3 regions of the Paracoccus sp. SY genome follow, and region 3 is predicted to be linked to each of the others. Evidence: riboswitches for the same ligand, from Rfam matches in the RefSeq annotation. Region 3 holds a riboswitch; each other region holds the start of a gene.

Region 1 (2,259 bases), on a different contig from region 3:
GGGTCGGGGCAGGTCGCGCATGACCTGGGGCCAGTCGTCCTGCGGCAGCTTGGCGGGCAGCGACCAGTTGGCCAGCGGGATGGTGGCCTGGAATTCGGGCGTCAGGATCCAGTCCATGAAGGCTTGCGCCAGTTCCGGCTGGTCGGTGGTGCGGACCTGTGCCGCGACCTCGGCCATTAGGTAATGGCCTTCGGGGAAGATCGCGGCCTTCTTGGTGGCGTCGCCCTCGGCCTCGATATGATAGGCGGGCGAGGTGGTGTAGGACAGGACCATGTCGGCCTCGCCCTCGGTGAACATCCCATAGGATTCCGACCAGCCCTTGGTCACGGTCAGCACCTTGGGGGCAAGCTTGGCCCAGGCGTCAGGCGCCTGGTCGCCATAGACCGACTTCACCCACAAGAGCAGCGCCAGGCCGCTGACCGACGATCGCGGATCCTGGATCACGATCTTCAGGTCGTCGGGCGCCTCCAGCAGTTCGACGAAACTGGCGGGCGGGTTCTGCAGCCGGGTTTCGTCATAGACGAAGGCCGTCTCGCCCCAGTTATAGGGCAGGAAGATGTCGTCGGTCCATTCGACGGGCAGCGACAAGCCGGACGTATCCTGCCCATGCGGCGCGAAAAGGCCGGATGCGCGGGCGCGGGCGGTCACGTCGGTGTTCAGGCCGAAGACGATGTCGGCCTCGGTCCGTTCGCCCTCCATCAGCACGCGGGACAACTCGTCCCCGGTGACGAAGCGCAGGTCGCAGTTGCAGAAGGCCTCGAACCCTTCCTCGATCCTGGGGCCGGGGCCCCATTCGCTGGTGATGGATTCGCCCGCATAGACGGTCAGGACGGGCTTGTCCTGCGCCATGGCCGGGGTCGCCGCCAGCAGAACAAGCATCAGGGGCAGTTTCATCGCTGTCTCCTTTCCATATGGGTCACGAAAGAAAGGACAGCGTCACCTTCCCTCCGCCGGTGTTAGCCGGATCAGGTTCAACGGGTCCGCTTGCGCGTCTCAGCCACATGGCCCCCCGAGGTGGCCTTGAATGTAGGGATTTCGCAGCCCGCCGCAAGCGGCTAGAAACGCCGCCATGACGAAGGACATGACCGATCAGCCCACGCCGATGATGGCGCAATACCTGGCGATCCGCGAGGCGAACCCCGGCGCCCTGCTGTTCTATCGCATGGGCGATTTCTACGAGATGTTCTTCGACGACGCCGTGGCCGCCGCAAGCGCCCTAGACATCGCGCTGACGAAGCGCGGCACCCATGGGGGCGAACCCATCCCGATGTGCGGCGTGCCGGTCCATGCGGCCGAGGGCTATCTGCTGACGCTGATCCGCAAGGGCTTTCGCGTGGCCATCGCCGAGCAGATGGAGGATCCGGCCGAGGCCAGGAAGCGTGGGTCGAAATCGGTCGTCGCCCGCGACGTGGTGCGGCTGGTGACGCCCGGCACCCTGACCGAGGAATCGCTGCTGGAGGCGCGGCGCCACAACTATCTGGCGGCATGGGCGCAGGTGCGGGATGATTGCGCGCTGGCCTGGGTGGATATCTCCACCGGCGCCTTCCAGGTGATGGAATGCCCGCTGCCGCGACTTGCGCCCGAACTGGCGCGCCTTGCGCCCCGCGAATTGTTGGCCTGCGACGGATCGGGCCTGGGCGATCTGGCGGCGGATGCCGGGGCGGCGCTGACCGACCTGCACGCCAGTGCCTTTGACAGCGCGGCGGGGCAGCGGCGGCTTTGCGGGCTTTACGGCGTGGAAACGCTGGACGGCTTCGGGTCGTTCAGCCGCGCGGAACTGTCGGCCATGGGGGCCATCGTCGATTATCTGGACCTGACGCAGAAGGGGAAACTGCCCCTGCTGCGCCCGCCGGTGCGCGAACGCGCGGGCGGGGCGATGGGGATCGACGCGGCCACCCGGCGCAACCTGGAACTGACCCAGGCCCTGTCGGGCGGGCGCGAGGGATCGCTGCTGTCGGCCATCGACCGGACGGTGACGGCGGCGGGCGCGCGGCTGCTGGAACGACGCATCGGCGCCCCATCGCGCGATCTGGCGCTGATCCACGCGCGCCATGACGCGGTGGCGATGCTGGTCGATGATCCCCGCCTGACGGGCGATCTGCGAACGGCGCTGTCGCGCGTGCCCGACATGGACCGGGCGCTGTCGCGGCTGGCGCTGGACCGGGGCGGGCCGCGCGATCTGGCCGCGATCCGGGCGGGACTGGCGCAGGGCGCGGCCATCGCGGCGCGGCTGCCGGTCGATGCGGCGCCGGTGCTGGC
Region 2 (2,259 bases), on a different contig from region 3:
CGGTGGTGATGCAGACACCATTTCGCCATGATCGAGCCGCCGCGCGACACGATTCCTGTCACCCGCTGCGCCGTCATCGGGATCATGTGCAGCCGCACGCCTGCGTGGATGGTGAAATAATCCACGCCCTGTTCCGCCTGTTCGACCAGCGTGTCGCGGAAGATCTGCCAGGTCAGATCCTCGGCAATGCCGCCGACCTTTTCCAGCGCCTGATACAGCGGCACGGTCCCGATCGGCACGGGCGAGTTGCGGATGATCCAGTCGCGGATATTGTGGATGTTGCGCCCGGTAGATAGGTCCATGACCGTATCTGCGCCCCAGCGGATGGCCCAGACCATCTTGTCCACCTCTTCCTCCATCGACGAGGTAACGGCGGAATTTCCAATATTGGCGTTAATCTTGACCAGGAAATTGCGTCCGATGACCATCGGCTCAAGCTCGCGATGGTTGATATTGGCCGGAATGATGGCCCGGCCCGCCGCGATTTCCGCGCGGACGAATTCCGGCGTGACCAGATCGGGGATCATGGCCCCGAAATCCTCGCCATCGCAGGCGGCGGCCGTTACGCGCCCCTCATTCTCGCGGATCGCGGCGAATTCCATTTCGGGCGTCACGATGCCCGCGCGCGCATAGGCAAGCTGCGTGATCGCGCCAGTGCCGTTCGCACCCGGCGTCGCGCGCAATGGCTTCATGGCGCGCGGAAATGCCGGGGTCAGGCGTTCCCCCGTGGCAAAACCGTTATCGGCCAAAGTGACCGCTCGCCCGGCATAAGCAACGGCATCGCCACGCATCCGCTGCCAATCGCCTCGCATGGCGGGCAATCCGCAGGCAATGTCGATGTCGGCATCAGGGTCGGTATACGGGCCGGAACTGTCATAGACCGTCAACGCGGGTTCGCCCCCGCTCAGCTCGATGCGCCGCATCGGCACGCGGATGTCGTGCAGGGTGCCGGTGATGTAAACCTTGCTGGATGCGGGCAGTGCGCCCGTGGTGATTGCGGGCTGCGGCTGGTCTTTCATGTCTTCCTCTCCATTCGCGCGACCAAGGCGAGGATGGCAAGGAAGCGCAGGCCATATGACCGCGCGAACGGGGCCAAGCGGCCCGAAAGGACCGCCCAGAATGCAACTGGGGGAATTGCCCTTCGGTCTTCCTACGCCAGCATCAACTGGGTCAGGTTCAAAGGGTCGCTTCACCGGGGTTGCCCCCACTCAGCCTCTCAGTCCCCTAGGCGGGACTCCCCTGACGTGCGGGCAAGCTGCACTGAGGTGCTGCATGTGTCAAGCAGTGAGAGGTTTGACTGTCCGCTTCGTCCGCATAGCAGACATCCTGCCGAAAATAGTATGCCGTGCAAATAGCCTGGAGCGACCCGCTGAGCGCCGTGTCACGGGCAGGCATCCGCCACACTCGCTTGTTCGGATTGCCGGACCACGGGCCTGTCTCGGAGGCCCGTGGCCATAACACGAGCGTCAGCTCATGCGATCAACGACAAGGCCCGCAGTCTCCGCATCGGCAAACCGGTCGCGCTGATGGTCACGATAAAGCGCTTTGCCCAACGAGACGCACATCGCAACCATCACGAACGCGAAGGGCAGCGCTCCGATGATCATGGCGTTCTGCAGCACGATCAGCCCCCCGCCTCCTGCAATGATCAGGGCACCGATGACCAGTGTCAGCAGGACACCCCAGACGATACGGTGGCGCACGTCGGTTTCTTCCTCACCGCCTGCCATGATTGTGTTGATGACAAGGAGGCCCGAGTCAGCCGAGGTGACGAGGAAAGTCAGGATCAGCGCCACGCACATGATCGCAACAATGCCATAGACCTGTTCGCCCACGATGAACTGCAGCGTCGCGAACAGCATGTTGGTGGTGGACGCATCGATGATGGCACCTTGGGCGACGCCCGACAGCTCCAGATCGATTGCCGTGCCGCCGAGCATGGCCATCCAGGCAAAGCAGACCAGCGACGGTGCGATGACGGCCCCAACCACGAATTCGCGCACCGTCCGGCCCCGCGAGATGCGGGCGAGGAAGAGACCCACGAAGGGAGAAAAGGCAATCCACCACGCCCAGTAGAAGGTGGTGGAGCCGGCCTGCCAATCGCCGAGGGCCGTGCCGGTCGAGTAGGCTTCGAACGAGAGGCCCGGGAAGTGCAGAATGTAGTCCACCAGTGCCGAACCATAGGTCGACAGCGAGAACAGAACCGAGCCGAAGACCACGAACACCAGAAGCAGCATGGTGGACAAGACGAGGTTCAGG
Region 3 (2,259 bases):
CCCGCCAGATCCTGCATGGACAGCAGGCCGGGATTGTCGGCATCGCGCACGGCCGCGACGATGCCTTCCGCGATGCCGCCTTGGTAAAAGCCCGCCGCGCCCTCGGATGCCAGGCGGCGCAGGGTTTCGGCATAGGCCGGGTTGGTCAGCCTTGCCCCCGCCGCGACCGGCTGGCCATCTGGAAAGAAATAGGCCGTCGTCGCGGGATCGCCCTGCAACGCCTCGCCTTCCTCGGCCACCAGCGTCGCCAGGCGCGGAGAGACGGTGAAGCCTTCCTCGGCCAGGCCTATGCCGTCGTCGAACAGGCCCGCCCAATTCGCGCGGCCCCATTTGCGATGCGCGGCCTCCAGCAGGGCGGGCGTGCCGGGGGTGCCGACCGACAGGCCGCCCACCACCGCCTCCATGAAGTCCAGCGGCTGGCCTTCCCCGTCCAGAAACAGCCTGGGCGTGGCCGCCATGGGGGCGGTCTCGCGGCCGTCCAGCGTGGTCAGCTCGCCCGTTTCGGCGTCGTGCCAGACCAGAAAGGCACCGCCCCCCAGGCCCGAGCTTTGCGGCTCGACTAGGCCCAGCACCACCTGCACCGCGACCATGGCGTCGGCCGCGCTGCCGCCGGCGGCCAGGACCTTGGCCCCCGCCTGGGACGCCAGGGGATGGGCCGCGCTGATCATCCAGTCCTGCCCGGCAACGGATTCGCCCCGCGCCTTGGCGTCAAGCGCATCGCGCGAGGCCTGGGTCAGCGGGCCGAAACCGTCGGCCTGGACGTCGGAACCCGACGCCCCCTCGGGCGCCACCGCGTCGGTGGCCTGCTGGGCAAAGGCCATGGCGGACCCGCCCAGGAACAGCGCGACCGCAACTGCCGATTGTTTCATACCCGCCTCCCTGTGTTTCGATGACCCACTGTGCGCCCCTGGGGCGAATGGCGCAAGCCGCGGGGTTTTCCCGCTGGACGCTCGCCCCCGACGCCGCTAGGGTTCCCCCGACACTATCCGTTGGGGCGTCCCGTCGCGGGGCTGAGAGGTGCAATGCGCACCGACCCATCGAACCTGATCCGGGTCATGCCGGCGGAGGGAACGGATAGGCAGACATGCGTCGTCCGCCGGACCGATCCGCCTGTCTGCCGCCCCCTCCCCCCTCGCATGTCCCGGATGCGACAGAAAAGGGGAAGGGACATGACCAGGACCGTTCTGACCATTGCCGGATCCGACAGCGGCGGCGGCGCGGGATTGCAGGCGGATATCAAGACCCTGTCGGCGCTTGGCGTTTATTCCGCCAGCGTGGTCACGGCCGTGACCGCCCAGAACACCCGGCGCGTGACGGCGATCCATCCCGTCCCCCCGGCCTTGATCCGTGCCCAGATCGACGCGGTCCTGGACGATATCGCCGTTCATGCCATCAAGATCGGCATGATCGGGTCGCCGGAGGCAGTCGCCGCGGTCGCGGCATCGTTGCGCGATTGCGCCATCCCCGTCGTGCTGGACCCGGTGATGATCGCGAAGTCGGGCGATGTCCTGGCATCGGACGACGCCGTGGCCGCGCTGATCCACGATTTGCTGCCCCTCGCCCATGTGCTGACCCCCAACCTGCCCGAGGCCGCGCGCCTGCTGGGCCAGGCCCCTGCCGGTTCCGACGCCCAGGCGATCGCGCAGGGCCGTGCGCTTTGCGCGCTTGGCCCGCGCCATGTGCTGATGAAGGGCGGTCATGCAGGGGGAAGCCACTGCACCGATCTTCTGGTCGGGCCGGACGAGGTGGCGCGCTTCGCATCGGCGCGGATCGACACCCGGCACACGCATGGCACGGGATGTTCGCTGGCCTCGGCCATCGCGGCGGGACTGGCGCAGGGGCTTTCGGTCGCGGATGCGGCGGGCCGGGCGCATGACTGGCTGCACCGCGCGATCCAGGCGGCGGACGATCTGTCCATCGGCGGTGGGCATGGGCCGGTGCATCACTTCCACGCGCTGTGGCCGCAACCCGTCGAGGCCGCCCTGTGAGCGTGACCGTGATCGGCGGGGGCGTGATGGGCCTGTGCGTCGCCACGGAACTGACCCGGCGCGGCATCCCGGCGGCTGTCCGCGACGGCGCCCCCGGCCCGCAGGCCTGTTCCTGGTGGGCAGGCGGGATGCTGGCCCCCCATTGTGAAGGCGAAAGCGCCGAGGAAGCGGTGACCCGGCACGGCCTTGCCTCGGCCGACTGGTGGCAGGGCCAGGGCGTGCCGGTGTCCCGGAACGGCACCTTGGTCGTCAGCGCCGCACGGGACGCGGC

What was found. Region 3 has a riboswitch for thiamine pyrophosphate ahead of thiD (bifunctional hydroxymethylpyrimidine kinase/phosphomethylpyrimidine kinase). Riboswitches for the same ligand answer to the same signal wherever they lie in the genome.
Region 1: another riboswitch for thiamine pyrophosphate. It lies ahead of CK944_RS05275 (thiamine ABC transporter substrate binding subunit); the one in region 3 lies ahead of thiD (bifunctional hydroxymethylpyrimidine kinase/phosphomethylpyrimidine kinase).
Region 2: another riboswitch for thiamine pyrophosphate. It lies ahead of thiC (phosphomethylpyrimidine synthase ThiC); the one in region 3 lies ahead of thiD (bifunctional hydroxymethylpyrimidine kinase/phosphomethylpyrimidine kinase).

What each region holds. Positions count from the first base shown of each region.
Region 1 covers NZ_NWMQ01000004.1:71,427-73,685, reverse strand. The annotation lists gene CK944_RS05275 (thiamine ABC transporter substrate binding subunit) at 1-894, opposite strand, end outside; TPP riboswitch at 926-1,022, opposite strand; gene mutS (DNA mismatch repair protein MutS) at 1,082-2,259, shown strand, end outside.
Region 2 covers NZ_NWMQ01000077.1:2,477-4,735, forward strand. The annotation lists gene thiC (phosphomethylpyrimidine synthase ThiC) at 1-1,019, opposite strand, end outside; TPP riboswitch at 1,131-1,251, opposite strand; gene CK944_RS20885 (BCCT family transporter) at 1,467-2,259, opposite strand, start outside.
Region 3 covers NZ_NWMQ01000006.1:138,630-140,888, forward strand. The annotation lists gene ggt (gamma-glutamyltransferase) at 1-869, opposite strand, end outside; TPP riboswitch at 981-1,087, shown strand; gene thiD (bifunctional hydroxymethylpyrimidine kinase/phosphomethylpyrimidine kinase) at 1,170-1,988, shown strand; gene CK944_RS07575 (FAD-dependent oxidoreductase) at 1,985-2,259, shown strand, end outside.